One region of the Aureimonas sp. CAS genome, then DNA from elsewhere that is predicted to be linked to it. Evidence: predicted binding sites of a transcription regulator. Region 1 holds the regulator's gene; each other region holds the start of a gene.
What was found. Region 1 encodes LexA, which represses DNA repair genes until DNA is damaged. Its sites were predicted from a motif close to TGTTCNNNNTGTGTTCNG; they were not measured.

Region 1 (10,539 bases):
AGACCGTGGACGAGATCGCGGGCGCGGTCGACGTGATGCGCGCCAACATGGCGCGGGTGGCTGCGCCGAAGGATGCGATCGACATCGTGGGAACCGGCGGGGACCACGCCGGGACGCTGAACATCTCCACCCTGACGGCGCTCGTCGTGGCCGGCTGCGGCGTCACCGTCGCCAAGCACGGCAACCGCGCCCTGTCGTCGAAGTCCGGCGCGGCCGACGTGCTCACCGCCCTCGGCGTGGACGTCGATCTGAAGCCCGCCGAGATCGGCCCGGTGATCGCGGAGGCCGGCATCGGCTTCATGTTCGCGCCCACGCATCATTCGGCCATGCGCTTCGTCGGCCCGAGCCGGGTCGAGCTCGGCACCCGCACGATCTTCAACATTCTCGGCCCGCTCGCCAATCCGGCCGGCGCCGACCGTCTGCTCCTCGGCGTCTTCTCGCCGCAATGGCTGATGCCGATCGCCGAGACGCTGCGCGCGCTCGGCACCCGCAAGGCCTGGGTCGTGCATGGCGACGGGCTGGACGAGATGACCGTCTGCGGGCCGACCGAGATCGTGGCGCTGGACGACGAACGGATCGAGCGCTTCACGGTCGAGCCGGAGACGTTCGGTCTGCCGCGCCGCGACCTGTCCGAGCTGAAGGGTGGCGACGGCGTCGCGAACGCCGAGGCGCTGCGCGCAGTTCTGTCGGGCGAGCGCAACGCCTATCGCGACGTGGTCCTCCTGAACGCTGCGGGCGCGCTGGTCGTCGCGGACCGTGTCGCGGACATCCCCGCCGGCCTGTCGCTCGCCGCCGCCTCCATCGACGAGGGTGCGGCTTCGGCGGCCCTCGCCCGTCTCGTCGAGGCCTCCCAACGCAGCCGGAAGGCAAGCCGATGAGCGACATCCTCGCCCGGATCGAGACCTACAAGCGCCAGGAGATCGCGGCCGCCAGGGCCGCTGTCCCGCTCGCCGAACTGAAGGCGATGATCGCGGATCGCGACCGGCCGCGCGGCTTCACCGCCGCGATCGAGCGGAGCCTTTCGCAGGATCGCACCGCCCTCATCGCCGAGGTGAAGAAGGCCAGCCCGTCCAAGGGCCTGATCCGCGAGGATTTCGATCCCCCGTCCCTCGCCCGCGCCTACGAGCGGGCGGGCGCCGCCTGCCTCAGCGTCCTGACAGACGCGCCGTCCTTCCAGGGCGAGCCGGCCTTCCTGACGGCGGCGCGCGACGCGACCGCCCTGCCCGCGCTGCGCAAGGACTTCCTGTTCGACGCCTATCAGGTCGCGGAAGCCCGCGCCTGGGGCGGCGACGCGATCCTCATCATCATGGCGGCGGTGGACGACGAGACCGCCGCCTCGCTGGAGGACGCGGCCGAGGACCACGGCCTCGACGTTCTCGTCGAGGTTCACGACGAGGCAGAACTCGAACGCGCCCTCAAGCTGCGCTCGCGGCTCGTCGGCATCAACAGCCGCAATCTGCGCACCTTCGAGACGGACCTCGCCGTCGCCGAGCGACTGGCGAAGCTCGTCCCCGCGGACCGCATCGTCGTCGGCGAGAGCGGCATCAACGCGGCGGCCGATTGCGCCCGCCTCGCCCTCTCCGGCATCCGCACGATCCTCGTCGGCGAAAGCCTGATGCGGCAGGCGGATGTCGAGGCGGCGACCCGCGCCCTTCTCGCCCGCGTCGAGGCCGTGGCGTGAGCGAGACCCGGCTGACCCATCTCGACGCGTCCGGCGCGGCCACCATGGTCGATGTCGGCGAGAAGGACGTGACGAGCCGGCAGGCAAGCGCCGAAGGCCTCGTCGTCATGAAGGCCGAGACGCTGGAACTGATCTCCTCCGGTCAGGCCAAGAAGGGCGACGTCGTCGCCATCGCGCGGATCGCCGGCATCATGGCGGCGAAGAAGACCAGCGATCTCATTCCGCTGTGCCATCCGCTGATGCTCGACAAGGTCTCGGTCGACATCACGCTGGAGCCGGAGCTTCCCGGCCTTCGCGTGGTCGCCACGGCGAAGGTCGGCGGGCGCACGGGCGTCGAGATGGAGGCCCTGACGGCGGTCTCCGTCGCCTGCCTGACGATCTACGACATGGCGAAGGCCGTGGACCGCGAGATGGAGATCACCGGCATCCGGCTCGTCGCCAAGTCCGGCGGCCGGTCCGGCGACTATGCGCGGGCGTCGGGCGGGGCCGCATGAGCCTTCGCCCCGTCGAGGACGCGCTGGCCGACCTTCTGGAGGGGGTCGGCGCCCTGACCGGGACGGAGAGCGTGCCTCTTCGGCTCGCCGCCGGGCGGGTTCTGGCGCGCGATGTGATCGCGCTGCGCACCCAGCCCGATTTCGACGCCTCCGCCATGGACGGCTACGCGCTGCGCGCCGAAGACGCCGCCGACGGGCGTCTCCTGACGCTGATCGGGGAAGCGCAGGCGGGCCGTGCCTTCGAAGGCACGGTCGGGTCGGGTCAGGCGGTCCGCATCTTCACCGGCGCACCCGTTCCGGCCGGGGCTGATACGGTGCTGATCCAGGAGAACGCCGAGCGAGTGGAGGGCGATGTCCGCGCGACGGTCGTCCCGTCGAAGGGCGCCAACATCCGGCCGCTCGGCAACGATTTCTCCGCAGGCGAAACCCTGGTTTCGGCAGGTTCGCGCCTGACGGCCGGAATGGTGGCGCTCGCGGCCAGCGGCGGCCATCCGGCCCTCGATGTCCTTCGTCGCCCGCGCGTCGCGATCCTCGCCACCGGCGACGAGCTAGTGGAGCCCGGCCAGCCGGTCGGCCCGTCGCAGATCGTCGCCTCGAACGGCTACGGCGTCGCGGCGCTCGTCGAGGCGAATGGCGGCGACGTCCTCGACCTCGGGATCGCGCCGGACGATCTCGACGCGATCGGCGCCCGGCTCGACGAGGCGGTGGCGGCCGGCGCCGACATCTTCGTCTCGATCGGCGGGGCCTCGGTCGGCGACCACGATCTCGCGGCCAAGGCCTTCGCCTCTCGCGGCGTTTCGCTCGACTTCTGGAAGGTCGCGATGCGGCCGGGCAAGCCGATCATGGCGGGCCGGCTCGGACCCGCCATGATCGTTGGGCTCCCCGGGAACCCCGCCTCCTCCATGGTCGCGGCGACGGTCTTCCTTCGGCCGCTGGTGAGGCGGCTCGCGGGCCTGCCGGACGCGGGCTTCCGCAAGGGCCGCCTCGGGCGGAACGTGCCGGCGAACGACGACCGTGCCGAGTTCGTGCGATCGCGCATCGAGGGCGCCGAAGGCGAAGTCGTCATCGTCCCGCTTTCGCGGCAGGATTCCTCGCTGCTCTCGATCTACGCGCGGGCCGAAGCCCTGCTCCTGCGCCCCGCGAACGCGGCCGCCGCCCGAACGGGTGACGACTGCCTCTATCTGCCGCTGGACTGACTTGCGGAACACAAACGGAACAAGTAGCTTTGTTCAGGTTTTGTTTTGATTCTGTCCCAAGGGTTCGGCGATGCTCACGCGCAAGCAGCACGATCTCCTCCTCTTCATCCACGAGCGGCTGCAGTCGGCCGGCGTGCCGCCCTCCTTCGACGAGATGAAGGATGCGCTGGAGCTGAAGTCGAAGAGCGGCATCCATCGCCTGATCACCGCGCTGGAGGAGCGCGGCTTCATCCGCCGCCTTCCCAACCGCGCGCGGGCGCTGGAGATCCTCAAGCTGCCGGACGTGATCGCCAAGAGCGCGCCCCGGCCCGTCCCGCAAGGGTTCCGGCCGAGCCTCGTCGCCTCGACGCCCGCTATGGGCAAGTCCGAGGTTCGGCCCCTGCCCGTCTCGGCGGCCAACGATTCGATCAGCGTGCCGGTCATGGGGCGGATCGCGGCGGGTGTGCCGATCTCCGCCATCCAGAACAACACGCGCGATCTCGTCCTGCCGCCGGACATGATCGGGCCGGGCGAACATTACGCGCTCGACGTGGCAGGCGATTCGATGATCGAGGCGGGCATTCTCGACGGCGACACCGTCGTCATCCGCCGCGCCGACACGGCCAATCCGGGTGAGATCGTCGTCGCCCTCGTCGACGAGGAGGAGGCGACGCTCAAGCGCTTCCGCCGCAAGGGCGACCGTATCGCGCTGGAGGCCGCGAACCCGGCCTACGAGACGCGCATCTTCGGCGCCGACCAGGTCAAGGTGCAGGGCAAGCTCGTCGGACTGATCCGCCGCTACTGATCGCCCGGCGCGGCGGGCGTTTCCGGCGCCCGCCGGGACGCCGCCGGGGTCGGTTCTCCGCCGGACGAGTCTGGGCCGGAGGCCTCGAGACCGTCATCGGGCGTCGTGGCGCTCCCCGCCGGATCGCGCCAGAACTCCGGCCACGCGGCGTGGCGATGCATGTTCCATTCGCGCGGCTCCGGCGCGATCGAGCGGCGGATCACGATTTCGCCGCTCTTCGGATCGCGCGAAACGGCGAGCGAGCCCGTCCGGCGCAGCGTGCGCAGGGTCACCAGCCGCGCGCCGGAGCGGCACTCCGTCGGCCGGATGGCGCGCGAGACGATCCCGATGTCGGACGTGTCGCAGAGCGCGCCCGTCTTCTCGTAGTCCTCGGTCCAGGCGACGCGCAGCCCCGAGCGGGTTTCCGCGCGGCAGATGTCGTCCTTGCAGACGAAGGTCGGCGTCGGCGGCGCGATCTCGCGACCGGGTGCGTCGTGCGCCTTCGCGCGCCGTGGAAAGGCGCGCTCCCATTGCGTTGCGACGAAGGCGTTCGGGCGCGCTTTCAGAGGGCGGAGCGCACCGGTCTCGTCGATCAACGCCACCTCCTTCCCGTCCTCGAAGATCAGGAGTTCGGGCCGGGTCGGTTCGGGGACCGACAGGGCGATGCCCGCTGCGGCGAAGGGCAAGGCGAGCCAGCGCAGGCGTCCGGCGAAGAAGCAGAGGGCGAGGATGGCGCCGCTGAAGAGGACGAGCGCGGTTCGCGGCATGAGTCCCGTCGCATGGTCGGGAAACCGGGAGCCGATCGCCTCGGCGAGCGCGAAGATGATCGCCAGCCCGTGCCCCATCGTCGTCAGCCAGGGCCCGTCGAGGCCGAACGGCATGGCGAGGACGCCGAGCAGCCCCGCCGGCATGACGACGAACGAGAACAGCGGCATCACGAGGACGTTGGCGATCACCCCGCCGAGCGGCGCCGCGCGCTGGAAGTGATAGGCGCCGAAGGGCGCTGTCGCGCCGCCCGCGATCAGGGATGAGAGCGCGAGACCGGCAAGGGCCGCCAGAACGCCGAGGAAGAGCCCGCGCTCGCGGCGGCGCGTGCCGCGGTCCCGCGCGGTCCACCATCGCATCAGCGCGCCGTAGGCCCCGACGAGCGCTGCGGTGGCGGCGAAGGACATCTGGAAGCTCGCCGTCACCACCGCATGCGGCTTGACGGTCACGACGATGACGGCGGCGATCGCGACGTTGCGCAGCGTCAGCGCCGGGCGGTCGAGAAGGACGGCGCCGAGCATGACGACGAGCATGATCCAGGAGCGCTGCGTCGAAACGCTCTCCCCCGCGATCAGGAGATAGGCGGTCGCCACGATGAGGGCCGCCACGGCGGCGATCTTCTTGGTCGGAAGGCGAAGCGGCAGGCCGGGCACGAGCGAGGCGAGAAGCCGCACCGAAAGCATGGTGAAGCCCGCGACCAGCGCCATGTGAAGGCCCGAGATCGCCAGGATGTGGGCGAGCCCGGTGATCCGCAGCCATTCCTCGATCTCGGCGGGAATGCCGGCGCGCTCCCCGGTGATCAGGGCGGCGGCGACGGCCCCCTGCGGGCCGGGAACGACGGCGCGGATCCGTTCGGCCATCGAGACGCGCAGGCTCGCGACCCGCTCCGCCCAACCGAGTTCCCGCGAGGCGGGCTCCGCGTGCGGCTGCGGGGCGCCCAGCGAGAAGCCGTAGGCGCCGAGGCCCTGGAAGTAGGGCACGAAGGCGAAGTCGTGGGCGCCCGGCAAGGCGGGGCCGGAGGGTGGGCGCAGGCGGACGAGCCCTTTGTAGGTTCCCCCGACCGGGATCGGATCGTGGACGCTGGAGACGAGGATGCGCGCGCGTTCGGGCGGACGCGAAAGGACGGGCCGCGCGGTTTCCTCGATGTCGATCAGGTAGCGGATGCGCCCCCGGTCGTCGAAGTCCCGCCACGCGACCCGCCCGGCGATCCGCACGGTCGCCTCGCCGGAGAAGATCGTCGTGTGCGTCCGCGCCAGCTCCGCCTGCGCCAGCATCTGCCCGGCGAGGGCGCAGGCGAGGACCGTCAGGACGGCGAGGGACGGAATCCGCTCGCGCAGGACGGCGATCAGGCCGGCGAGGACGAGAAAGCCCGCCGCGGCGGCTGCGGGAGGAAGCCGGAGGTCGAGACCGTAAAAGGTCGCGATCCCGGCGACGAGGCCGAGGGGCAGAAGGAAGAAGCCGCCGCGGGCGGCCTGTTCGGCCGCTGTCTCGCGCGCGAGGGCGGCGCGAAGCCCCTCGAGGGAAGGCCGGCGGAACGGCGCTGCGAGCCCCCTGCCGGGCCGTGCGGAGGGCCGCCCGCCCTGCGGGTCGTCATGCGCCTCCTTCCCTGCCTTGAGGACGCTCATGCCGACCGTCGTCTTGTCTGCGCTCCCCCCTATGCTACACAGCGCACGCGAAAAGCCGAGCGGAAAGACGGGCCCGTAAGGCGGGACTCTCGATCGTTCCGCGCCCCCTTCGCCCGGCCGATCCCGACCTCATGGAGCCTCCCCGCATGTCCGACCGCGTCGTCACCCGCTTTGCGCCCTCCCCGACCGGTTACCTGCACATCGGCGGCGCGCGGACCGCGCTCTTCAACTGGCTCTATGCCCGCCATACCGGCGGCACGATGCTCCTGCGGATCGAGGACACCGACCGCGAGCGCTACACGCCGCAGGCCGCGCAGGCGATCATCGACGGCCTGGAATGGCTGGGCCTCTCGCCGGACGAGCCGCCCGTCTCGCAGTTCGAGCGCGCGAGCCGCCATCGCGCGGTGGCCGAGGAGATGGTCGCCAAGGGCGGCGCCTACTACTGCTATGCCAGCCAGGCGGAGCTGGAGGAGATGCGCGAGCGCGCCAAGGCCGAGAAGCGCCCGCCCCGCTACGACGGCCGCTGGCGCGACCGCGACCCGTCCGAGGCGCCGGAGGGCGTGAAGCCCGTGATCCGGCTGAAGGCGCCGCTCGACGGCGAGACCCTCGTCGCGGACCGGGTTCAGGGCGACGTGCGCTTCCCGAACAAGGATCTCGACGACCTCGTGCTCCTGCGCTCGGACGGAACGCCCACCTACATGCTCGCCGTAGTCGTGGACGATCACGACATGGGCGTCACGCACATCATCCGGGGCGACGACCATCTGACCAACGCGGCGCGCCAGACGCTGATCTATCGGGCGATGGGGTGGGACGTGCCGATCATGGCGCACATCCCGCTCATCCACGGGCCGGACGGGGCCAAGCTCTCCAAGCGCCACGGCGCGCTCGGCGTCGAGGCCTATCGGGAGATGGGCTATCTCCCGCAGGGCCTGCGCAACTATCTCTCCCGGCTCGGCTGGAGCCATGGCGACGACGAGATCATGTCGCTGGAGGACATGATCGCCTGGTTCGACATCGCCGACGTCAACAAGGGCGCCGCGCGGTTCGACTTCGCCAAGCTCGAAGCGGTCAACGGCCACTGGATGCGGGCGGCCGACGACGCGGAGCTGGTCGATCGGCTGATGGTCGAGCGCGATCATCTGCCGAACGGCGCCATCCTGAAGGCGAAGGACGACGAGACGGTCCGCCGTCTTCTGACCGAGGCGATGTCCGGCCTGAAGGAGCGCGCCAAGACGCTGGTCGAGCTCGCCGAGAGCGCGGCCTATCTCTTCGCGGAGCGTCCTCTGGCCGTCGAGGAGAAGGCGGAGGCGATCCTGTCGGGCGGCGGGCGCGAGATCGTCGCCGGCCTTCTGCCGCGCCTGTCAGCCGCGCAGGAGTGGAGCGCGGCCTCGCTCGAATCGATCGTGCGGACCTATGCGGAAGAGAACGAACTGAAGCTCGGCAAGGCGGCCCAGCCGCTGCGCGCCGCGCTGACGGGTCGCACCACCTCGCCCGGCGTCTTCGACGTCCTGGCGGTTCTGGGGCGCGACGAGGCGCTTGCCCGGCTGAAAGATCAGGCAGCCTGACGGGCCGCATGGTTGCGCCGCAACAGGATCGCGGCGAAAACTTGTTCGACGGATGCCTTTCGTCTAGGCATTCAGGACCTAATTCCGACGAGTGCGCTGCAGCGGAGTTTCTCCGGGCGGCCGTGATGAAGGGAAAGCCATGAGTGATACGGCCAAGCTTTCGTTCGACAGCAAGGACGCCGATTTCCGCGTGCGGCACGGCACGATCGGGCCGGACGTTGTCGACATCGGCGCGCTCTACAAAGAGACCGGGATGTTCACCTACGACCCCGGTTTCACCTCGACCGCGGCCTGCGAGTCGAAGATCACCTATATCGACGGCGACGAGGGCGTCCTCCTTCATCGCGGCTATCCGATCGAACAGCTGGCCGAAAAGGGCGACTTCCTCGAGACCTGCTATCTCCTCCTCTACGGGGAGCTGCCGACCGCGCGGGAGAAGGAGGACTTCGTCTACCGCGTGACGCGCCACACGATGGTGCACGAGCAGATGAGCCGGTTCTACACGGGCTTCCGCCGCGACGCGCACCCGATGGCGGTGATGGTCGGCTCGGTCGGCGCGCTCTCGGCCTTCTACCACGATTCGACCGACATCTCCGATCCGCACCAGCGGATGGTGGCCTCGATCCGGATGATCGCGAAGATCCCGACGCTCGCGGCGATGGCCTACAAGTACCACATCGGCCAGCCTTTCGTTTATCCGCGCAACGACCTCTCCTACGCCGAGAACTTCCTTCACATGTGCTTCGCCGTTCCGTGCGAGCCCTATGAGGCGAACCCGGTCCTGGCCAAGGCGATGGAGCGGATCTTCATCCTCCACGCCGACCACGAGCAGAACGCCTCCACCTCCACGGTGCGTCTGGCCGGCTCGTCGGGCGCCAATCCCTTCGCCTGCATCGCGGCGGGCGTCGCCTGCCTCTGGGGCCCCGCCCACGGCGGCGCGAACGAAGCGGCGCTGAACATGCTGACGGAGATCGGCACCGCCGATCGCATCCCCGAATACATCCAGAAGGCGAAGGACAAGAACGATCCCTTCCGCCTGATGGGCTTCGGCCACCGGGTCTACAAGAACTACGACCCGCGCGCGAAGATCATGCAGCAGACCTGCCACGAGGTTCTGAACGAGCTCGGCATCAAGGACGATCCGACGCTGGAAGTGGCGATGGAGCTGGAGCGCATTGCGCTGCACGACGAATACTTCGTCGAGAAGAAGCTCTACCCGAACGTCGACTTCTACTCCGGCATCACGCTGCGCGCGCTCGGCTTCCCGACGACCATGTTCACCGTGCTCTTCGCGGTGGCGCGCACGGTCGGCTGGATCGCGCAGTGGAAGGAGATGATCGAGGACCCCGAGCAGCGCATCGGCCGTCCGCGTCAGCTCTACACCGGCGCGCCCAAGCGCGACTACGTGGCGCTCGACCAGCGCTGATCCGGGTCTCCCGAACGAGTGAAAGAGGCGCCCGCGGGCGCCTTTTTCTTTGGCAGTCGCCTGCCTGCGCCGGCGAACTTATCCCCTTCTTGCGAAGCTGAGGCATTCTGTTGCCGACCGGAGGGGTCTTCGGGCGGGCGCGAGCGATCGGCGATTCCGTTTCGAGACCGCCTTCGGGGAGCCCGACGAGGGCGGCATCGCTTCCGGCGCGCGACGGAAGAAGCGCTGTCGTCGTGCCGGCTTCGGTCCGGGATCGCAGACAGCCCAACGCCCCGATAGGGCGACATCGGGCCGAGGTCCCGTCCCCGCCGGGGTTCACCCGGTCTTGCAGGAAGGCGGAGCGCCGGATTTCGACCCCACACTTTCTCTTACTTTTACAGGCGCTCCGCGTTCCTTCACTGACAGGCTGCGGCCGTCATGCCCCCCTCTGCCTGCCGGCATCTCCCCCTCCAGGGGGGAGATCGCAGTTGTGCGCCCCGTGTATTTCTTCGAGCTGTCCAGGATGCGAAGCCGTCGAACGAGTTCGATCTCCCCCCTTTGAGGGGGAGATGGCCGGCAGGCCAGAGGGGGGCGCCGAGGAGCGGGGCGCACGGAGCGTTGCGATGACCGCCCCCTGACTAGCTCCCCCTACCGCCGCCGCTCGATCTCGCGCAGCACGATTTCCGCCGCGGCCTCGCCCGGCGGACGGTCCACCGTCATGCGGCGACGCAGTTCGTCGAAGCCTTTGAGCTGCGCGGAACGCTCCGGCGTGTCGGTGAGCAGGCGCTCCAGCCGCCGGCCCAGAAGGTCGGCCCGCACGAATTCGTGGAAATGCTCGGGGACCAGAGGATGATCGACGATCAGGTTCGGCAGCACCGCCGTCCAGCCGGTGATGATGTGGCGCAGCTGATAGGCGACGGGGTCGAGCCGGTAGGCGATGACGGTCGGAACGTTGGCCAACGCCAGCTCCAGCGCGACGGTTCCCGAGGCCGCGAGCGCCGCGTCGGCGGAGGCGAAGGCCTGCCATTTCGCCTCGTCGCCG
Region 2 (10,539 bases), 160 kb from region 1:
ACAAGATCGACGAGAACCTCAAGGCGGCGATGGCCAAGGCCTGAGCGCCTTCCGCCAACGAGACGAAGAAGGGGCCGCGCTCGAAAGGGTGCGGCCCCTTTTCTTTGCGCCGACCGCCGGAATTTTTGCCGCCCCGCAGGAACGAGGGCGCCGGAGCGCACATTGGTGAGGCGAAACGCAATCAGACGGAGCCAACTCCTCATGAAACGCACCGCAGCCCTTCTGGCCGCCGCCGCCTTCATCGCAACGCCCGCCCTCGCGCAGTCGAGCCTCACCGAGGTGAACGACGACGTGATGGTCCCGCAGTTCTCCATGGACGTGGACAGCGTCGAGGACATGGACGTCTACGACAGCGCGGGCACCGAGATCGGCGAGGTCGAGGAGGTTCTGGGATCGAACGAGCAGACGCCGACGCATCTGGCGATCGACTTCTCGGACGACGACGGCAGCACCTACCCGGACACGGACAATTCCATCGTCTCGCTGGACGATGTGAGCTTCACGGACGGGCGGATCGTCGTGAACCTCACCCCCGAGGAGGTCTCGGCCCTGCAGAGCTGGGACGACTGATCCTTCCGACAGCTCGAATCGAAGAAGGCCGTCCGCGTCGAACGCGGGCGGCCTTCTTCGTTGGGTGTCACCGCTCGCATCGGGCCGGCGCCGACCGCTTCACGGACCGATGCGCCGAACTGCCCGCAGGGCAAACCCCGATGCGCTGGGGCGAAGCCGGCGGCGCCGTAGGGCCTGGGCCTTCGCCGCCCGGCTGGTTCAGGCGGCTTCGAGCGCCTTTTCGACGGCCGTCAGGGCGGCCTGCGCGTTGGCCGCGTCCGGGCCGCCGGCCTGCGCCATGTCGGGCCGTCCGCCGCCGCCCTTCCCTCCGATCGCCTCGCTGGCCGACCGCACGAGGTCGACCGCGCTGAACCGCTCGGTCAGATCCGGCGTGACGCCGACGACGACGCTGGCCTTGCCGTCCGCGACGGCCACGAAGGCGACGACGCCCGATCCCAGGCCGGACTTGGTCTCGTCGACCAGACCCTTGAGGTCCTTCGCCGAAACGCCCTCCAGAACGCGGCCGACGAAGCTCACGCCGCCGATCTCGCGCGCGGCCGAGCCCTTTTCGCCTGCGCCGTCACCGACGAGCGCGAGCCGCTTTCGGGCCTCGCCCAGCTCCTTCTCCAGGCGGCGGCGCTCTTCGACGAGTGCTTCCAGCCGGTCGGCGACCTCGGACGGCGCGACCTTCAGGGCGGAGGCCATCCGGCGCATGCGCGCATCCTGCTCGCCGAGATGGGCGCGCGCCGCAGCGCCCGTCAGCGCCTCGATCCGGCGAACGCCCGCGCCGACCGCAGATTCCGAGAGAATGTGAACGAGACCGATCTCGCCCGTCGCGCGCGCATGGGTGCCGCCGCACAGCTCGACCGAATAGCGGCGACCGGCCTTCTCGCCCTCCGTCGCGGTGCCCATGGAGACGACGCGGACCTCGTCGCCGTACTTCTCGCCGAAGAGCGCCATCGCGCCCTCCGCGATCGCGTCGTCCACGGCCATCAGCCGCGTCTCGACGGGCGCGTTCTGCAGGACGATGTCGTTGGCGAGACGCTCGACCTCGGCCAACTCGCCCGCGTCCATCGGCTTGGGATGGGAGAAGTCGAAGCGCAGCCGGTCCGGCGCGACCTGCGAACCCTTCTGCGCGACATGCGTGCCAAGGATTTCGCGAAGCCCCTCGTGAAGGAGATGCGTGGCGGAATGGTTCGCGCGGATCTTCGACCGGCGGGCGTGATCGACCACGAGTTCGAGCGCGGCGCCCTTCGCAAGGCGCCCCTCGACCACCCGTCCGCGATGAATGAAAAGACCGTTCGCCACCTTCTGGGTGTCGTCGATCTCGACGCGTACGCCCTCGCCCGTCATCGTTCCCGTGTCGCCGACCTGACCGCCGGACTCGGCGTAGAACGGCGTCTGGTTGAGGACGATCGAGACCGCCTCGCCGGCGGACGCCCCGTCGACCTCCGCTCCGTCGCGAACGAGCGCCAGAACCTGGCCTTCCGCCTCCTCGGTGTCGTAGCCGAGGAACTCCGTCGCCCCGACCCGCTCGCGAACCGCGAACCAGACCGTGTCGGCCGCGGCCTCGCCGGAACCGGCCCAGCTCGCCCGCGCCTCCGCCTTCTGGCGCGCCATAGCGGCATCGAAGGCCGCGACGTCCACGCCGACGCCGCGCGAGCGCAGCGCGTCCTGCGTCAGATCGAGCGGGAAGCCGTAGGTGTCGTAGAGCTTGAAGGCGACCTCGCCGTCGAGGTTGTCGCCTTCGTTCAGTCCGTCCGACGCCTCGTTCAGGAGCGTCAGGCCCCGGTCGAGCGTGGTCAGGAAGCGCTTCTCCTCGAGCTTGAGCGTCTCGGAGATCAGCTGCTCGGCGCGGACCAGCTCGGGATAGGCCCGGCCCATCTCGGAGACGAGCGCGGGCAGGACATTGTGAAGAACGGGCTCGCGGGCGCCCAGAAGCTTCGCGTGCCGCATGGCCCGGCGCATGATCCGGCGCAGCACGTAGCCGCGGCCCTCGTTGGACGGGAGGACGCCGTCCGCAATCAGGAAGGCCGTGGAGCGGATGTGATCGGCGATGACCTTGAAGGAGGGTTCGCCCGCCGGCTCGCGGCCGACCGCTTCGCCCGCCGCCGCGATCAGGCGCTTGAACGTGTCGGTCTCGAAGACGCTGTCGACGCCCTGCAGGACGCTCGCCATGCGCTCGAGCCCCATGCCGGTGTCGATCGAGGGGCGCGGCAGCGCCACGCGGTTGCCCGGCTCGATCTGGTCGAACTGCATGAAGACGAGGTTCCAGAACTCCAGGAACCGGTCGCCGTCCTCGTCCGGGCTCCCCGGAGGTCCGCCGAAGATGTGCTCGCCGCGGTCGATGAAGATTTCCGAGCACGGGCCGCAGGGGCCGGTGTCGCCCATCTGCCAGAAATTGTCCGAGGTCGCGATGCGGATGATGCGATCGTCCGAGAAGCCCGCGATCTTGCGCCAGAGGCCCGCCGCCTGCTCGTCCTCGTGATAGACGGTGACGAGAAGCTTGTCCTTGGGAAGGTCGAACTCCTTGGTGACGAGGTTCCAGGCGAGCTCGATCGCCCGCTCCTTGAAATAGTCGCCGAAGGAGAAGTTGCCGAGCATCTCGAAGAAGGTCAGATGCCGGGCCGTGTAGCCGACATTGTCGAGATCGTTGTGCTTGCCGCCCGCCCGCACGCTCTTCTGCGAGGTGACGGCCCGGTCGTAGGGCCTGCTCTCCAGCCCGGTGAACACGTTCTTGAACTGCACCATGCCGGCGTTCGTGAACATGAGCGTCGGGTCGTTGCGCGGCACCAGCGGCGAAGACGCCACCTTCTCGTGGCCGTTCTTCGCGAAGTAATCGAGGAAGGTCGACCGGATCTCGTTCACGCCGCTCATGGAAAGCCTTCGGACACGCGGGGGGAGCGGAAGGCGATCACCCGCGCCTTCCCTTCGGGCTGGCCTTGTAACCGTGCGCCCAAACCCTGTCCATCACGCCGACCGGCAGCGCCGGTCGCGACGACCTTCGGCGGACGCGTTCGAGCCCGCCGCATCGCCCGTGGGGGGATCTGCAATGAAAAAAGGGCCCGCCGATCGGCGAGCCCTCGAAGACGGTCAGTCTTCCTGCGGGTCCGGCCCGCCCTGCTCCAGCAGCTTCTCGGCGATCAGGCCGGCGTTCTGCCGGATCGCGCTCTCGATCTCGGCGGCGAGATCGGGGTTGTCGCGCAGGAACTGCTTGGCGTTCTCCCGTCCCTGGCCGAGACGCTGCGAGTTGTAGGAGAACCAGGCGCCGGACTTCTCGACGATCCCCGACTTCACGCCGAGATCGACGAGCTCGCCCATCTTGGAGACGCCTTCGCCATACATGATGTCGAACTCGACCTGCTTGAAGGGCGGCGCCATCTTGTTCTTCACGACCTTGACGCGGGTCTGGTTGCCCGTGACCTCGTCGCGGTCCTTGATCGCGCCGATGCGGCGGATGTCGAGGCGCACCGAGGCGTAGAACTTGAGGGCGTTGCCGCCCGTCGTCGTCTCCGGATTGCCGAACATGACGCCGATCTTCATGCGGATCTGGTTGATGAAGATGACCATGCACTTGGAGCGCGAGATCGAGCCGGTGAGCTTGCGCAGCGCCTGGCTCATCAGGCGCGCCTGCATGCCCGGCAGCGAGTCGCCCATCTCGCCCTCGATCTCGGCGCGCGGCGTGAGCGCGGCGACCGAGTCGACGACGAGGACGTCGATCGCGCCGGAGCGGACCAACGTATCGACGATCTCCAGCGCCTGCTCGCCGGTGTCCGGCTGCGAGATCAGGAGGTTCTCCAGATCGACACCGAGCTTGCGGGCGTAGACCGGATCGAGAGCATGCTCGGCATCGACGAAGGCGCAGATGCCGCCGGCCTTCTGGGCCTCGGCCACCGTGTGCAGCGCCAGCGTCGTCTTGCCCGAGCTTTCCGGCCCGTAGACCTCGATGATGCGCCCCTTCGGCAGTCCGCCGATGCCGAGCGCGATGTCGAGGCCGAGCGAGCCGGTGGAGACGGTCTCGATGTCGAGCTTCTCGGTCTGGCCGAGACGCATGATCGAGCCTTTGCCGAAGGCCCGCTCGATCTGCGACAGCGCCGCATCGAGGGCTTTGCTCTTGTCCACGGAATTGTCCTCAACGAGTCGGAGTGCGTTCTGTGCCATGGGAGAAGCCCTTTATCCAGCGGGAACGGGTCGCATAATCGGCGTGTCGTCGGCGATCTATGTACCTGCTTTGTTCTCTCCCATCAAGCGATTTTCCCGATTTGTTCCCATTCCGAATCGCCGATCCGCATGACGTGCGGCGCGATCGAACCCTAAGTAAAGGTAAAGGCGGCGAGGTCGCAGGGGCTACTGGTCGAGTTCCGCCTTCACCGCAACCGCGAGCTCGCGCAGCGAGAAGGGCTTGGCGAGAAAGCCGAACTTCTCGCCCTCCGGCAGGTTCTTGGCGAAGGCGTCTTCCGCATAGCCGGAGACGAAGATGAACTTCAGGTCCGGCCGCGTCCGGCGCATCTCGCGCAGGAGCGTCGGCCCGTCCATCTCCGGCATCACGACGTCGGAGACCACCAGATCGACGCGCCCGCCGATCTCCTCCATCACCTCCAGCGCCTCGACGCCCGACGAGGCCTCGTGGACCTCGTAGCCGCGCATCTTCAGCGCGCGCACATTGCCGGCGCGCACGTGATCCTCGTCCTCCACGAGGAGGATGGAGGCAGTGCCCGAAAGATCGACCTTGGCGGTCGCCGCCTGTGGCGCTCCGCCGGACTCCTTGGGCGCGGCCACCTCGGCCGGGACGTGGCGCGGCAGGAAGATGCGGAGCGTCGTGCCCTCGCCGATCCTCGAATCGACGAAGATGAAGCCGCCGGACTGCTTGACGATGCCGTAGACCATGGAGAGGCCGAGCCCGGTGCCCTTGCCGATCTCCTTGGTGGTGAAGAAGGGCTCGAAGATGCGCTCGGCGACGTCCGCCGGCATCCCCGCACCGGTGTCCGAGACCTCGACGAGGACGTAGTCGCCGCTCGAAAGCTCGGCATAGGGCAGCTTCGCCGCTTCCTCGGCCGCGATGTTGCGCGTCGCGATCGTGATCGTGCCGCCTTCGGGCATCGCGTCGCGCGCGTTCTGCACGAGGTTGGTGATGACCTGCTCGAACTGGCCGATGTCGGCCATGACGGGCCAGAGGTCGCGGCCGTGATGGCGTTCGAGCTTCACGAGATCGCCGACGATCCGCTTGAGCAGGAGATGCATGTCCGCGACGACGTCCGTCAGATTCAGCATCTTCGGGCGCATCGTCTGGCGGCGCGAATAGGCGAGCAGTTGGCGCACCAGCGAGGCCGCGCGGTTGGCGCTCTGCTTGATCAGCAGGAGATCCTGGAAGGCCGGGTCGCCGGAGCGGTGGTTGAGCAGGAGGAAGTCCACCGAGGCGGTGATGATCGTGAGGACGTTGTTGAAGTCGTGCGCGATGCCGCCCGCCAGATTCCCGACGGCCTGCATGCGCTGCGCCTTGGCCACCTGCTCCTCGAGCGCGCGCTGGTCGGTGAAGTCGACGCCGTAGACGATCGTCGCGTCCTTCGATCCTTCCGTCAGATCGGAGACGGCGCTGAAGTAGAAGCGGACCGTGCGGGCCGTCTCGCCGCGCAGATCGACGTCGATCGAGGGGATGCCGGCCTGTCCGCGCCGGGCCGCCGCCAGCGCCTGATCGAAGGCCTCGCGGCTGTCCTCGTGGACCGCGTCCTGCAGCGCGACCGAGCCGCCGGCCGCCGCCTGGCCGAAGAGGCGCGCGAAGGCCGGATTGGCGCGCGTGGCGCGCCCGCGCTCGTCAAGCGCGGCGATCGCCATGGGCGACGAGTTGAAGAAGCGGGTGAAGCGCAGCTCCGCCGCCTCCAGCGTGCGGGCGCCCTCGGTCTCCGTCGAGCGGTTCAGGACGAGCGTGCGCGTCGGCCCCGGAGCGCCGTCCGCCGCGTGCGTGGCCTGTCGAAGGAGCCGAACCGGGAGCCGCTGCCCGCTGGTGCGAACGAGGTCGATGTCGAGGATCTGCGGCGACGACGACGCTGCCTCCCCGACGGCCGTGTCCAGGAAGGTCCGCGCGTCTGGGCCGGCGAAATCGTGGATGGAGAGCGTGCCCGGCCGGAAGGCGGCGAGGTCGATGCCCAGCCAGCTGGCGAGCGTGGCGTTGATATAGGCGATCCGCCCGTCCTCGTCGGAGGCGAAGAAGCCCGCCGGGGCGTGGTCGAGATAGTCGATCGCGTGCTGGAGATCGCGGAAGAACCCCTCCTGCTCGCGCCGCTCGACGGTGATGTCCTTCAGCTGCCAGACGCGCAGAGCCTCCGCATCACCGAGCGGGCGGACGGATGCGCGATACCAGCGCGCGGACGGGTCGGTCGCGCCGGCCAGGCAGCGCGAGAGCCGGAACTCCTCCTCGCCGCTGCCGCCCTCGCGGGCGAGGTTGCCGAGCCGGTAGACGGCCTCGGCGGCCTCGGGCTCGCGCGCGAGCAGCCGCTCCAGCGTGCGCAGCCCCTGCCCCGAACCCGCGCCCGTCACCTCGCCATAGGCCTTGTTGGCGTAGACGATGCGGCCCTTGCGGTCCGTGATGATGGTGCCGGTCGGCAGCGTGTCGATGAAGGTGCGCGAGATCCCCTGGTCGGTCCGCTCCCGGCTGAAGCGCACGAGCCCGAGCGCCAGCGCGAACATGGCCACGATGCCGACGATGGCGAGGAAGCCGAAGAGTGCCAAAAGCGCCAGCGGGCCGTAGGTGTGGCCGAAGAGCGCGAGCGTGGCGGAGAAGACGAGCAGGAAGCCCCCGAGGAACAGGAGGCGGCGCATGCCGTGCGGGGCCGCGCTGCGATCGACCAGGGCCTTCTCGCTCGTCTGGGGCGTCCGGGTCGTCATGGGTCCCAACTGCTTCCGTTGCGCGCCGATGCCGGCCAATCGCCGTGCGGCATCCAAGTCTCCTGCCATCGCATAAACGAATGGAGGAACGGACGCGACGTTTTCATGCGTATACGCGTGCGGCGCGCGGTCCGATCCGGGCGAATGCGGGATCGGGTGCCGGGAAAAGGTGCAAAGCCTTGAAGCGCGCGCCTCAAGGCGTCATCAAGGCGGAAAGACAGCGGCAGGCGAATGGCCGGCGGCGCGAATCGGCGCGTCCCGTGCCGGCCCCACCCGGCGGGAAGGATGAATGATGCAGGACTGGCTCGCAGGGCTCGTCGGAGAGGATTTGGCACCGATCCTCTTCGTCCTTCTGGCCGCGCTCTTCGTCGCCGGCCTCGCCGTCGTCGTCATCCGGCTGCTTCGCGGCGTTCTCACCGGCGGGATCGGCGGACTGCGCAACGTCGAGGGGCCGCGCGTGGAGGTGATGGACGTCACCGCCGTCGATCCCAAGCGCAAGCTGGTGCTCGTGCGCCGCGATCAGGTGGAGCACCTGATCCTGATCGGGGGCGCGAACGATCTGGTCGTCGAATCGCGCATCGGACGCCCCGCCCCGCCGCCGGCCCGCAGGGCCGAGCCGGGTGCCGGCTTCGCGCCCGCTCCGCAAGCACGCCGCGAGCCCCGTCCCGTGGAGCCGATGAATGAGACGCCGGAAGCACCCTTCCGCGCCCCGGCGCAACCGGCGCAACCGGTGAGGAGCGCCGTGGACTCGAGCCGTGCCGAGCCGGTCCCGGCTCCCGCCGTTCGCGCGCCCCAGCCGCAGATGCAGCCGCGCCAGCAGGCTACGGCTCCCGTCGTGCCGGCGCCGCCCGCCCGGATGACGGAGGAGAGCGGCCGCCGCGTCGAGCCGGTTCTGGATGCGCCCGAGGCGCCGCGCGTTCAGCCGGCGGAACCCGCACCCGCCCGGACCGCGTCGCACCAAGGCCCCCGCTCCGATACACGCTCCGGCGAGCGCCCGGGCGCAGTCGAGCGCTCCGGCTCGCCCTCGTCCCAGAACCCGGCGGTTCCCGCCGTCGCGCCGGCCATCGACCCCGCGCCCGTCGGGCCTTCGTCGCCGGTGCCGCCGTCCCGCTCGATCGCCCAGCCGGTCTCGGCACCGCCCGTCGCCGCCGATGCACGGGCCGGCGCGCCCGAACGCCGCCTCTCGCCCGCGCCGCAGCCGAGGGCGTCCGTCGACACGCCGAAGGCGCCCGAGCCGATCGCTTCGCCGAGCTCCGGTCGTCAGCCGCCGGTCGAGTGGCCGGTCCGCGACAAGGTGGACGCTCCGCTCCCCGAACGGCCGAGCGCCACGCAGGGGGCCGCGCCGTCCGCGCCGGCGAAGGTCGGCGCGCCCGCGTCGCCGAACACAGCCTCGGCCGAAGAGCGTCCGCTGGTCGTCCGCAGCTTCGCCTCGACGATCAGCGAGCGCCGGTCGGGCCCGGTCATGCCTGCGCCTCCGATGGTCGCCTCCCCGCCGCCGGCGCCGTCCCAGGAGGCCGGCGATCTCGACCTCGACGACGATCTTCTGGCCGATCTCACCCGGCAGCTCGAGATGCCCGACGAGCCGGACGCGCCGGAGCCGAGCGCTTCGGACCGGAGCGAGGATGCCGCGCCCGGCGTCCCCGCCCGTCGCGAACTGTCCCTGGAGGACGAGATGCAGCGCCTCCTGCGCGACTTTTCCGCCCACGCCGACCGGCGCTGAAACGCCGGCCCGGGACCCGCGGGCGGTTCCCGGAAAGCCTGAAACGCGAAGGGCCCGGAACCGATCGTCGGTTCCGGGCCCTTCCCTTTGGTACGGTGCTCTCCGTCGAGCGGTCTACTCGTCCCGGTAGACCTTCTCACGCCGTTCGTGCCGCTCCTGCGCCTCCAGCGAGAGGGTCGCGATCGGGCGGGCGTCCAGGCGCTTGAGGCTGATCGGCTCGCCGGTCTCCTCGCAATAGCCGTAGGTGCCCTCCTCGATGCGCTCCAGAGCCGCGTCGATCTTGGCGATCAGCTTGCGCTGCCGGTCGCGCGCCCGAAGCTCGATCGCGCGATCGGTCTCGGACGAGGCGCGGTCGGCCACGTCGGCGAGGTTCGAATTTTCGTGGGCCAAGGTCTCGAGCGTCTCGCGCGCCTCGCGCAGGATGTCGCTCTTCCAGGTCAGGAGCTTGCGGCGGAAGTACTCCTTCTGCCGGTCGTTCATGAACGGGCCGTCTTCGGAGAGGACGCTGCCGTGCTGCAGGGTTTCGCTCATCACTGCTTCCTCCAGACCCGAGTGGCGGTGCTTATAGCGATGCTTCCGCCCCCCTACAACCCGCACGAACGGGCATGTTCGGGCTGCAACCGGGGACCGGTCCGCGCCGATTCCCGCATTCGGGCGACCGGAGGGCACGGCGGCGCAACCCCGAGCGGACAGGGCCGCCCGATCGCCGCGAGAAGTCGATTGCCGCGCCTCGCGCCGTCCGCTACTGCGGCCTCTAGATGACCGCGACACGCAGACTTTACCTTTTGCGCCACGCCCAGGCCGCCGCCGCTCCCGTCGGCGGCCGCGACTACGATCGTCTGCTCGACGGACAGGGCGAGGCGGACGCGCGGTCGCTGTCGCGCACGCTTCAGGCCGCCGGAACCTCCTTCGGACTGGTGATCTGCTCGGGCGCTGCGCGAACGCGCGGAACGCTCGCTTGCCTGGACGCTGTCGTGCAGGGCGCCGAGATCCGCTTCGACGACACGCTCTACGAAGGCACGGACGATGCCTATCGCGAAGCGGCGACGGCGAGCGACCGGCTCGACACCCTCATCGTCGGACACAATCCCGCGATCGGGAGTCTGGCCCGCTCGCTGGCGCGGATTTCGGGTATCGCGGCCGCAGACCGGCTCACGCACGGCTTTCCCACCTGCACGCTCGCGACCTTCCGTCTCGACGATCCGTCCGATCTGGGGACGGCGCGACTGGAAGACCTCCTCGTTCCGCCGCACCGGCCGCGGTAGCGGCACGAGGCCCCGAGCCTACCGGCCTCGCCCGCCCGCGCCTATATGGCGGAACCGGACGAAGGAAGCGGCCCGAATGACGAGTTTCGCCGACGAGGCGCGCATCGCGCTCGACAATCTCAC
Region 3 (10,539 bases), 1.0 Mb from region 1:
GGCAGCCCGGCCTACGCCTTCGATGCCGCCGAAGGCGTCATGAAGTGCGCCCAGCCGGTGACGAAGACCGTCGAGGGCAAGGACTACGACCCCTCGATGAAGCTCGGCGAGCAATAGGCCCTTGCGCCGCGGCGCGAAGCGTTCGGCCCAGGCCTTCGCGGGACTGGCGCTGGCGGTCGCGCTCGCGCTTCTCCTCGGCCTTCTGGTCCCGCGCGGCGTGGAGAACGTCGCGTCCGGGCCGGGCGGCAACGAGATCGTCCTCGTCGCCAACGCCATTCACACCGACATCGCGCTGCCCGCGACGCCGCAGGTGCTGGAGCGCCTGCGCTTCCTCGCCGAGGACGGTCTGCCGCTGGACCACCCCGAGCTCGGCGCGATCCTCGTCGGCTGGGGCGGCCGGGAGTTCTACACGCGCACGCCCACCTGGGGCGACCTGACGGCGGGAGCGGCCTTCGCCTCCGTCACGCTGGACGATTCCGTGCTGCGCTTCGCGCTGGCGCCCGTGCTTCCCGCCGATCTTCCCGGCACGCGCCGGCTCGTCCTTTCCGACGCGCAGTTCGAGGCGCTTCTCGCCTTCGTCGAGCAGACGCTGGAGCACGACGACGCGGGGCGGCCGGTCCATGTGGCCGGGGCGGGATACTCCCCGTTCGACCTCTTCTACGAGGCGGAAGGCTGGTTCAACATCGCCGTGGGCTGCAATGTCTGGACGAGCGCGGCGCTCGCCCATGCCGGCATCGCGACGGGCATCTGGACGCCCCTGCCCCAGACGCTCCTGGCCTCGATCCGCTGGCACGGCTGAGCATCGGCCCGAAAATCGGAATCGACACTCGGAAAGCCTGACGCGTGGGGTGGAGGAGGTCGCCCAGGCGCCCCTCACTCCGGATCTGCGACCGCCCGCGGCAGACGGCGGATCTCCACCGAGCTGATGCGGCGCCCGTGCCGCTCCAGGATCTTGAACCGGTAGCCGTCGATCTCGATCGCCGTGCCGACCTCCGGCACCCCGCCGCGCTCCGAGACGATCAGCCCTCCCACGGTCGCCGCCTCGCGCTCGGGCAGGTCCCATTCCAGCGCCCGCTCGATCTCGCGCAGCCGCGTGTCGCCGCGCACGGTCACGTGTCCGCTGTCCTTCGGATCGGCGATGATCGCCTCGCCGGGCTGGGCGATCTGGCCGAAGACGACCTCGACGATGTCCTCCAGCGTGACCAGTCCGGCGAGGTCGCCATGCTCGTCCACGACGAGGTTCATCTTCTGCGACGAGCCGTTGCGGAAGGATTCGAGCTGTTCGCGCAGCGGCCGGCTCTCGGGAACGAAGACCGGCGGCGTGGCGAAGGCCCGGATGTCCGCCGACCGCCCGTCCCGGCGCGCCTCGGCGAAGGCCGCGAGAGCCCCCTTGGCATCGACGATTCCGACGACGTCGTCGTTCGTCTCGCCCCACAGGACGAGGCGCGAATGGCCGGCGGAAAGCAGCCGGGAGACGATCTCGTCCGGGTCGAGGTCGGCCGGCAGTCCGACGATGCGCATGCGCTGCGTCATCACGTCCTCGACGGTCAGATCGTCCAGCGCCAGCACGCCGCGCAGCATCTGGCGCTCCTCGCGCGCCGCTCTTTGCGCCGCGCCCTTCTCCTCGATGCCGTAGAGGTCGATCAGGCCCTGCAGTTCCTCCTCGCCCTGGCCGGCCCCGGCGTCCGGCGCGCCGCCGATGGCGCGCAGCAGCCGGGAGAGGATGATGTTGACGAGGGAGCCGAGCGGCCCGAGCACCCGGTCGACGAGGGCGAGGAAGGGCGCAGCCTTCAGCGCGGCGTCGTCCGGCCGCTGCAGGGCGTAGGTCTTGGGCAGGACCTCGGCGAAGATCACCAGAAGGACGGTCATCACCAGCGAGGCGTAGAGGACGCCGCCTTCGCCGAACCAGGCGATGAGCAGGCCCGAGGCCAGGGCCGTGGCGGTGGTGTTGACGAAATTGTTGCCCACCAGGAGCGCGGCGATGAAGCGGTCCTTGCGCTTTCCCAGCTTCGCGATCCGTGCGGCGTTGCGGTTCCCCTCCTTCGACTGGCGCGCGATGAAGGCCCGGCTCGAGGCGGTGAACGCCGTCTCGCTGCCGGAAAAGGTCGCCGACAGCACGAGAAGGACCAGGATCACGATGAGAATCAGGGCGTCCACTTGTAGCCTTCCATCAGGAGCGGGAACGGGCCGGTGCGGGCGCGTTCCGGAAAAGGATTGCCGGATTTGCGGTGCCGCGTCACCCTGCCGCGCCCGACGCTGTGGCGGCGGCCAGGGCCTTCGACACCTGTTCGGCCGTCGTGACCGTGCAGAACTCGCCGTGAAGGTTGGCCAGCGTCATCGCCTGGATGTCCTCGGCCGGGAACAGGCGCCCGTCGGGACCCGTGCGGTCGAACGTATAGGTGGCGTCGGAGACGAGAAGGGTCTCGTAGCCCAGATTGCCGGCCATGCGCGTCGTCGTCTCCACGCAATGGTTGGTCGTGATGCCGACGATCGCCAGCGCCTCGATCCCGCTCGCCCGGAGATGATCGTCGAGCGGGGTGCCGATGAAAGCGCTGTTCACGTCCTTCACGATCAGGGTCTCGCCCGGCCGCTCGCGCGCCGCTTCCATCGGCTGGAAGCCGGCGGCATCCGGGTGGAAGCGCGAGCGGGGGCTCACGTTGCGGTGGCGCACGTGGACGACCGGGGCCTCCGCCCGCCGGAAGGCGTCGAGGAGCGCGGCGATGGCGTCGAGCGCGCCGGGATTGTTGCGCCGCTCGCCCGCGGCCTCCTTCTGCGCGAAGGCCTGTTGCACGTCGATGACGAGAAGCGCGGTGCGCGAGGGGCTGAGGCGATCGGTCACGCCACGCTCTCTTCCAGCGCTTCCATGTCGTCGTCCGACAGGCCGAAATGGTGGCCGATCTCGTGGATCAGGACATGGGTGACGAGGGTGCCCAGCGTCTCCTCGTGCTCGGCCCAGTAATCGAGGATGGGACGGCGATAGAGGAGGATGCGGTTGGGCATCTCGAAGGTGCCCGGCACGTCGGATTCGCCGATGGGGCGGCCTTCGAACAGGCCGAGGATGTCGAAGGGGCTTTCGAGGTTCATCTCCTCGATCACGTCGTCGTCCGGGAAGTCGGCGACCAGAAGGCGGATGTCGCCGGAGAGGGCTCGGAACGCTTCCGGCAGGCCGGCATAGGCGGCCACCGCGAGGCTTTCGAACTCCTCCAGGCTCGGCGCCAGCCGGCCCGCCCAGTCGCCGCTCTGATCGAGAATGGCCATCATCGTCCCTCAACCTTCGTCGAGGGGTGCATATTGTGCGGCAGGCCGTTCTGCCAAAGGGTTTGACGCTGCAGCACGAAAAGTTCCGGCGGACCCAAGAAAATATTCCTCCAATAGGACAGCTTGACTCGTCGGGGCCGCTCTGGAATCCATTGGAACATAACAGGAACGAAATGCCTCGATCGAGGCGGTGAGACCGGTGCGACCTTTCCGTCGCGGCCGATGGAGACCCTATGTTCGAGCTCAGCGACAAGCGGCGGGCCCCGGCCGCCGCAACGATGGCGTTCGCCGGTGCTCCTGTGGAGCCAAGCGCCGGAGAGAGAGCGGGCAGGCCTGTCCCGCCCGTTCTGACCAGGCTGCGCGGCGAAGTCGCGCGCATTGAGGGCCGGCTCGCCGAGCGCCTTCAGGAGGAGAACCCGGAGGCGGATTTCGTCCTTCCCACGGGCGTCGCGCCCTTCGACGAGGCCTTGTCGGGCGGCATTCCCACCGGCCTCACCGAACTGCGGCTCGACCAGACCCGGGATGCGGGCGCGGGGGCCGGCTTCGCGCTGGCGCTCGCGATCTTGGCCGGCGCCGACGCTTGCCGGCCGTTGATCTGGATCGGCGAACGCCACGTCTTCACCGAAGGCGGCCATGCCTCGGCGGCGGGCCTGCGCACGCTCGGTCTCGACCCCGCCGCCCTCCTCCTCGTCGCGCCCCAGCACCTGGAGGAGGCGATCTGGGCGGGCGAGGAGGCCGCGCGCTCTCGCGCGCCCGCCCTCGTCGTCCTGGAGACGCGCGGCAATCCGAAGCGGCTCGGCCTCGAAGGCACGCGCCGCCTGCACGTGCGCGCGAAGGAGAGCGGCCGCCCCTTCCTCATGCTGCGCCAGGCCGGTGCGCCGGAGACGAGCGCGGCGCCCCTGCGGCTCGCCGTCTCCGCCCATCCCGGCGCGCCGCCCGGCGAACTCGGCCCCGGGCGCTTCCTCGGCGCGCCGGCCTTTCGGATCGACATCGAGAAATCGCGGGACGGACGTACCCGCCAATTCCTTCTGGAATGGAACGCCCATGAGCAGCGCCTCGCTCTCCTCGACCGTGCCCCCGCGCTATCTGGCGGTGTCGCTCCCGAGACTGTCCACCGACCGCATCCTGCGCGAGAGGCTGGGACGCTCGTGGCTCTCCGGCGCGCATCCTGAGGCGCCCGCTGGGCCGGTCACCGGCCCCGTTCCGTCCGTCTTCCGGGATGCGGCGGGCAGCGCCCATCGCAGCCTGGTGGCCCTCGCCCTCGCCCCGGTTCCCACGCCGCAGGGGCGCGCGCCGCTCGCTCTGTTCGAGAAGGCCGGCGGCGCCCAGCGGCTCGTCGCCCTCTGCGAAGGGGCCGCGAAGCTCGGCCTCGCGCCCGGTCTCGGCGTGGCGGAGGCCCGCGCCCGCTTCCCGCATCTGGAGCTGATCGAGGCCGACCGGCCGGGCGACGCCCGGCTTCTGGAGATGGTCGCCGACTGGTGCGACCGCTACACCCCGCTCGTCGCCCTCGACGGCTCGTCGCGGCTTCTTCTCGACATTTCCGGCTGCGCCCATCTCTTCGGCGGCGAGGCCGCCATGGTGGCCGATCTGACCACCCGCCTCACCGCGCAGGGACTGACGGTGCGCACCGCCGTGGCCCGGCAGGCCGGCACGGCGCAGGCCCTCGTCGACCACGCCTCCGGCACCCGGCTGCAAGCCGGCGGGGAGCGCGAGGCGCTCGCGCCCCTTCCCCTGTCGGCCCTGCGCCTCGAGCCGCAGGTCGCGGCCATGCTCGCGCGGCTCGGCCTGAAACGATTGGGCGAGATGTTCGAGCTTCCGCGCGCCGGTCTCGCGCGTCGCTTCGGGCAGGCCCTCGGCGACCGGCTCGACGAGGCGCTGGGGCACGCGCCCGTGCCCATCGTCCCGCGCCGCCCGGTGCCGCTCATCATCCACGAGCGCCGCCTGTTCGAGCCGATCAGCCGCACCGAGGACATTCTCGGCCTTCTGGAGACGCTGGCTCCGCGTCTTGCCCTCGATCTGGAGCGGCGCGGCGAAGGCGCGCGCCGGCTCGCCCTGACCCTCTTCCGGCTGGACGGACGCGTCGAGCGTCTGGACGTCGGAACGGCGGCGCCGACCCGCGATCCCGTCCAGCTGGTGCGCCTCTTCAAGGAGCGGTTGAAAGGTCTGGGCGACGAACTCGACGCCGGCTTCGGCTACGATCTCGTGCGCCTGGGCGTCGAGGCCTGCGATCCCCTGGCCGAGCGGCAGGGCGATCTCGGCGCGGCCAAGGGCGCGGGCGAGCCGGTGGAGGTGCTGCTCGACCGCCTCGCCGCGCGCCTCGGCGAGGCCGCCGTCCTCGGGCTCGACGAGGTCGAGAGCCATCGCCCCGAACGGGCCGAGTCCTTCGGCGCCGCCCTTCGAAGGGAACTGGCCGCCGCGCGGCCGGCCGGAGCGCGGGTCGCGGTGGGCGCTCCCCGGCCTTTGCGGCTTCTGGTGCCGCCCGAGCCCGTCGAGGCGACGGCCGGCGTGCCCGAAGGCGCGCCCGAGCAGTTCCGCTGGCGGCGTGCCCACCACCGGGTCGTGCGGGTCGAAGGGCCGGAGCGGATCGCGCCCGAATGGTGGCGCGAGGATTGCGGGGAGACGCGCGACTATTTCCGCGTCGAGGACGTGGAAGGCCGGCGGTTCTGGATGTTTCGCGAGGGACGGCAGGCGCCGAGCGGCGCGCCGGCCTGGTTCATGCACGGGCTCTTCGCCTGATGGACGCCCCTGCCCCCAAGCCGGAGCCGAAGGGCTTCTTCGAAGCCGGGACCGGCTTCTGCGAGATCGGCGTCGCCTCGAACTTCTCGTTCCTGCGCGGCGCCTCCCATCCGCGCGAGCTCGTCGTCACCGCCAAGCTGCTGGGGCTCGGCGGACTGGGTCTGGCCGACCGCAACAGCGTGGCGGGCGTCGTGCGCGCCTACCAGCAGGCCCGCGAGGAGCGCTATCCGTTCCGCCCCGGCGCCCGGCTCGTCTTTTCCGACGACACGCCCGACATCCTCGCCTATCCGCGCGACCGCGACGGATGGGGACGGCTCTGCCGGCTCCTGACCGCCGGAAACCTGCGCGCCGAGAAGGGCGGCTGCCGCCTCTTCCTCGCCGACCTCCTCGGCCATGGGACGGGGATCAATCTCGCGCTGGCGGCACCCGAGGCGCTGGGGGCGGACGGCCCGGCGCTGGAGGCGGCTCAGGCGCTTTGCGGGCGCGTCCTGTCGCTTCTGGCCAAGCGTTTCGGCCGCTCCGTCCGCCTCGCCGTGAGCTGTCGCCACGACGGGCTCGACGCCCGGCGTCTCGCCAACGCGTCCCGGCTCGCCGCCGAATGCGGCACGCCGATGATGGCGACCAACGACGTGTTCTACCACGCGGAGGGACGGCGCCGGATGCAGGACGTCTTGACCTCCATCCGCGAACACGTGCCGCTGGCGCAGGCCGGCTTCCATCTGTCGAGGAACGCCGAGCGGCGCCTGAAGACCTCGGACGAGATGGCCCGGCTCTTCCGGCTGCATCCGGACGCGGTCGAGGAGGCCCGGCGCTTCTTCGCCGAACTGCGCTTCGACCTGAAGAGCCTGGAATACGTCTATCCGGACGAGAAGCTGCGGCTGGCCGGCACGCCGACCGAGGAGCTGCGCGCCCTCGCCTACCGGGGCGCCGAATGGCGCTTTCCAGACGGGCTCTCGGAGGCGAACCGGAAGACCATCGAACACGAGCTCGCGGTCATCGCGCATATGAAGTACGAGCCCTATTTCCTGACCGTGGAGCGCATCGTCGGCGCGGCGCGGCGGATGGGAATCCTCTGCCAGGGACGCGGCTCGGCGGCCAATTCGCTGGTCTGCTACTGCATCGGCGTCACCGAGGTTCATCCCGACCGCGCCGGGCTCCTCTTCGAACGCTTCATCTCCTCCAACCGCAACGAGCCGCCCGACATCGACATCGATTTCGAGCACGAGCGGCGCGGCGAGATCATCGACTGGATCTACGCCGAATACGGCCGCGACCAGGCCGCGCTCGCGGCCACCGTCATCACCTACAGGGCCCGCTCGGCCGCGCGCGAGGTGGGCAAGGCCTTCGGCCTATCGGACGACGCGGTCTCGGCCCTGTCCGGCTCGGTCTGGGGCTATTCCTCCTCGGACCTCGGCGAGCGGGAGGCCCGCGCGGCGGGCCTAGCCGCCGAGGATTCCACGACGCGCCACGTGCTCGACTTCTGCGCCGAACTCTCCGGCATGCCGCGCCACCTCTCCCAGCATGTCGGGGGCTTCGTCCTGACGCGCGGCCGCGTGGACGAGACCGTGCCGATCCTCAACGCCGCCTCCGAAGGGCGCACCATCGTCGAATGGGACAAGGACGACCTCGACGAACTCGGCATCCTGAAGATCGACATCCTCGCGCTCGGCATGCTCTCGTGCCTGCGACGCGGGCTCGACATGCTGCGCGAGCACTACGGACACGACTACTCGCTCGCCGACATTCCAGACGAGGATCCCGGCCTCTACGCCATGGCGAGCCGGGCCGACACGCTCGGCGTCTTCCAGATCGAGTCCCGCGCGCAGATGACGATGCTGCCGAAGCTGAGGCCGAACTGCTTCTACGACCTCGTGATCGAGGTCGCGATCGTGCGGCCGGGGCCGATCCAGGGCAACATGGTCCACCCCTATCTGAAGCGGAAGATGGGGATCGAGGCGACCACCTATCCGAGCCCGGAGCTCAAGGAGGTGCTGTGGCGCACGCTCGGCGTGCCGCTCTTCCAGGAACAGGCGATGCGCATCGCCATGGTGGCGGCGAAGTTCACGCCGGACGAGGCCGACGGGCTACGCCGCGCCATGGCGACCTTCCGGCGCGCCGGCACCATCCACACGTTTCGCGAGAAGATGGTCGAGCGCATGGTCGCGAGGAAGTACGATCGAGAATTTGCCGAGAACTGCTTCAACCAGATCGAGGGCTTCGGGGAATACGGCTTTCCGGAAAGCCACGCCGCCTCCTTCGCCCTCCTCGTCTACACGTCCTGCTGGCTGAAGTGCCACTACCCGGACGTCTTCGCCGCCGCGCTCCTGAACTCCCAGCCCATGGGCTTCTACGCGCCGGCCCAGATCGTGCGAGACGCGCGAGAGCACGGCGTCGAGTTCCGCCCCCTCTCGGTCAACGATTCCGCCTGGGACCAGACGCTCGAAGTGGCGACCTACGATCCCGCACGCATCGCGCCGCGCCACCGCGAGCAGGCGGACGACATCTGGACGCAGCGCGCCGTGCGGCTCGGCTTCCGGCAGGTGAAGGGCCTGTCCGAGGCCGAGATGCGCCGGCTCACCTGGGTGCGGGACAGTACCGGCCCCTTCGATTCCGTGCGCGACCTCTGGCTGCGCACCGGCCTGCCCCGCCGCACGCTGGAGCGCCTCGCCGACGCCGATGCCTTCCGGTGTCTCGGCCTGTCGCGGCGCGAGGCGCTGTGGGCGGCGCGCGCGCTCGACGCGGGAAGCGCGGCCGAGCGCCTCCCGCTCTTCGACACGGCCGACGCGCGCGACCTGCAGCGCGAACGGGCCGCGCTGCTTCCGCCCATGCCCCCCGGCGAGGAGGTCATCAACGACTACCGCTTCCTGTCTTTGTCCTTGAAGGCGCACCCCGTCTCCTTCATCCGGGCCGAACTGGCGGCGCTGCGCATCATTCCCAACCAGTCCATGGAGACGATGCGCTCGGGGCGGCGCGTGGACGTATCCGGCCTCGTCCTCATCCGCCAGCGGCCGGGCTCGGCCAAGGGCATCATCTTCATGACGATCGAGGACGAGACGGGCGTCGCCAACGTCATCGTCTGGCCCGGCGTGTTCGAGCGTTTCCGGCCGATCGTCCTCGGCGCCCGCTTCGTGCGCGTGAAGGGACGCATGCAGAGCGACCACGGCGTCATCCACGTCGTCGCCGAGACGATCGAGGACATGACGCCGGTGCTGGGCAGGATCGCGAGCGGGGGGCTGACCGGCACGAAGACGCTGGCGCCGACCGACCATGTGAAGAGCCCGCTGCGCTATCACGGGCGCGAGCGGAGCGTGGCGTCCGGCCCGAGCGAGGAGATCGCGGAGGCCGCGGCCGCACTCGCCTCCGCGCTCGCCAACGCCGACGAGGTGCGCCGCCCCTACGACGAGGCCGACCGCACCCGGCGCTTTCTCGACCGACAACCGCGCCTCCTGCGCGAGAGCGTCGAGGCACAGGAACGCCCGCCCGACGCCCCCCGTCCCCGCACGGTCGCCAACGCCCATCTGGTCGGCATCGTGGATCGCGGCGTCGAGGCGGTGATGCCGCAGGGCCGCAACTTCCACTGAGACCGCGCCGCAGCCGAGCCCGGACGACGTCCTGACCCAGACGCCGACATCTCCGATCTCGCGAAACGGAAGACGGGAGCCGAAGCGCCTTCCGATGACGGAGAAGCCCGGCATCCGCGTCGCCGTCGTCGTCGCGCCCCGCCGAACGATCGGTTAGAAGCGGCCCGAAGCCCCGCGTCGCCGTCAGACGGCGCGGACAGACTGAGAAGAAGGAACGCGACCCATGCAGACACGTGCCGCCGTGGCCTGGGAGGCCGGCAAGCCGCTCACCATCGAGACCGTCGAGATCGGGGGACCGCGCGCCGGCGAGGTGCTGGTCGAGATCATGGCGACGGGCGTCTGCCACACCGACGCCTACACGCTGTCGGGCCTCGATTCGGAAGGAAAGTTCCCCGCGATCCTCGGCCACGAGGGCGCGGGCATCGTGCGCGAGGTCGGCGCGGGCGTCACTTCGGTGAAGCCGGGCGATCACGTCATCCCGCTCTACACGCCCGAATGCCGCCAGTGCAAAAGCTGCCTGTCGCAGCGCACCAATCTGTGCACCGCGATCCGCTCCACGCAGGGTCAGGGCCTGATGCCGGACGGCACCTCGCGCTTCTCCTGCGAGGGCGGCGAGGTGTTCCACTACATGGGCTGCTCGACCTTCTCGAACTTCACCGTGCTGCCGGAGATCGCCCTCGCCAAGGTCCGCGAGGACGCGCCCTTCGACAAGATCTGCTACATCGGCTGCGGCGTGACGACGGGCATCGGCGCGGTGATCTACACGGCCAAGGTCTGGCCGGGCGCCAATGTCGTGGTCTTCGGCCTCGGCGGCATCGGCCTGAACGTGATCCAGGGCGCGCGGATGGTGGGCGCCGACAAGATCATCGGCGTCGACCTGAACCCGGCCAAGGCCGAGATGGCCCGCAAGTTCGGCATGACCGACTTCCTGAACCCCAGGGACGTGGGCAACGACAAGGTCGTG

Region 2: the regulator LexA is predicted to act here: its motif matches at 4,802-4,819, upstream of recA (recombinase RecA).
Region 3: the regulator LexA is predicted to act here: its motif matches at 4,458-4,475, upstream of AC6R2M_RS13555 (Y-family DNA polymerase).

Annotation. Positions count from the first base shown of each region.
Region 1 covers NZ_CM187563.1:1,803,783-1,814,321, reverse strand. Annotated here, with positions in the region: gene trpD (anthranilate phosphoribosyltransferase) at 1-878, shown strand, start outside; gene trpC (indole-3-glycerol phosphate synthase TrpC) at 875-1,681, shown strand; gene moaC (cyclic pyranopterin monophosphate synthase MoaC) at 1,678-2,175, shown strand; gene AC6R2M_RS08815 (molybdopterin molybdotransferase MoeA) at 2,172-3,371, shown strand; gene lexA (transcriptional repressor LexA) at 3,442-4,155, shown strand; gene AC6R2M_RS08805 (ComEC/Rec2 family competence protein) at 4,149-6,524, opposite strand; gene gltX (glutamate--tRNA ligase) at 6,671-8,092, shown strand; gene gltA (citrate synthase) at 8,232-9,518, shown strand; gene lpxB (lipid-A-disaccharide synthase) at 10,146-10,539, opposite strand, start outside.
Region 2 covers NZ_CM187563.1:1,642,611-1,653,149, reverse strand. Annotated here, with positions in the region: gene AC6R2M_RS08000 (NADP-dependent isocitrate dehydrogenase) at 1-44, shown strand, start outside; gene AC6R2M_RS07995 (PRC-barrel domain-containing protein) at 202-570, shown strand; gene alaS (alanine--tRNA ligase) at 769-3,426, opposite strand; gene recA (recombinase RecA) at 3,643-4,710, opposite strand; gene cckA (cell cycle histidine kinase CckA) at 4,897-7,431, opposite strand; gene AC6R2M_RS07975 (flagellar biosynthetic protein FliO) at 7,721-9,151, shown strand; gene dksA (RNA polymerase-binding protein DksA) at 9,266-9,682, opposite strand; gene AC6R2M_RS07965 (SixA phosphatase family protein) at 9,910-10,416, shown strand; gene AC6R2M_RS07960 (YcjX family GTP-binding protein) at 10,493-10,539, shown strand, end outside.
Region 3 covers NZ_CM187563.1:2,825,955-2,836,493, forward strand. Annotated here, with positions in the region: gene AC6R2M_RS13525 (DUF1737 domain-containing protein) at 1-117, shown strand, start outside; gene AC6R2M_RS13530 (TIGR02117 family protein) at 122-799, shown strand; gene AC6R2M_RS13535 (HlyC/CorC family transporter) at 874-2,157, opposite strand; gene AC6R2M_RS13540 (cysteine hydrolase family protein) at 2,237-2,839, opposite strand; gene AC6R2M_RS13545 (metallopeptidase family protein) at 2,836-3,258, opposite strand; gene AC6R2M_RS13550 (ImuA family protein) at 3,492-4,430, shown strand; gene AC6R2M_RS13555 (Y-family DNA polymerase) at 4,645-5,994, shown strand; gene AC6R2M_RS13560 (error-prone DNA polymerase) at 5,994-9,575, shown strand; gene AC6R2M_RS13565 (S-(hydroxymethyl)glutathione dehydrogenase/class III alcohol dehydrogenase) at 9,799-10,539, shown strand, end outside.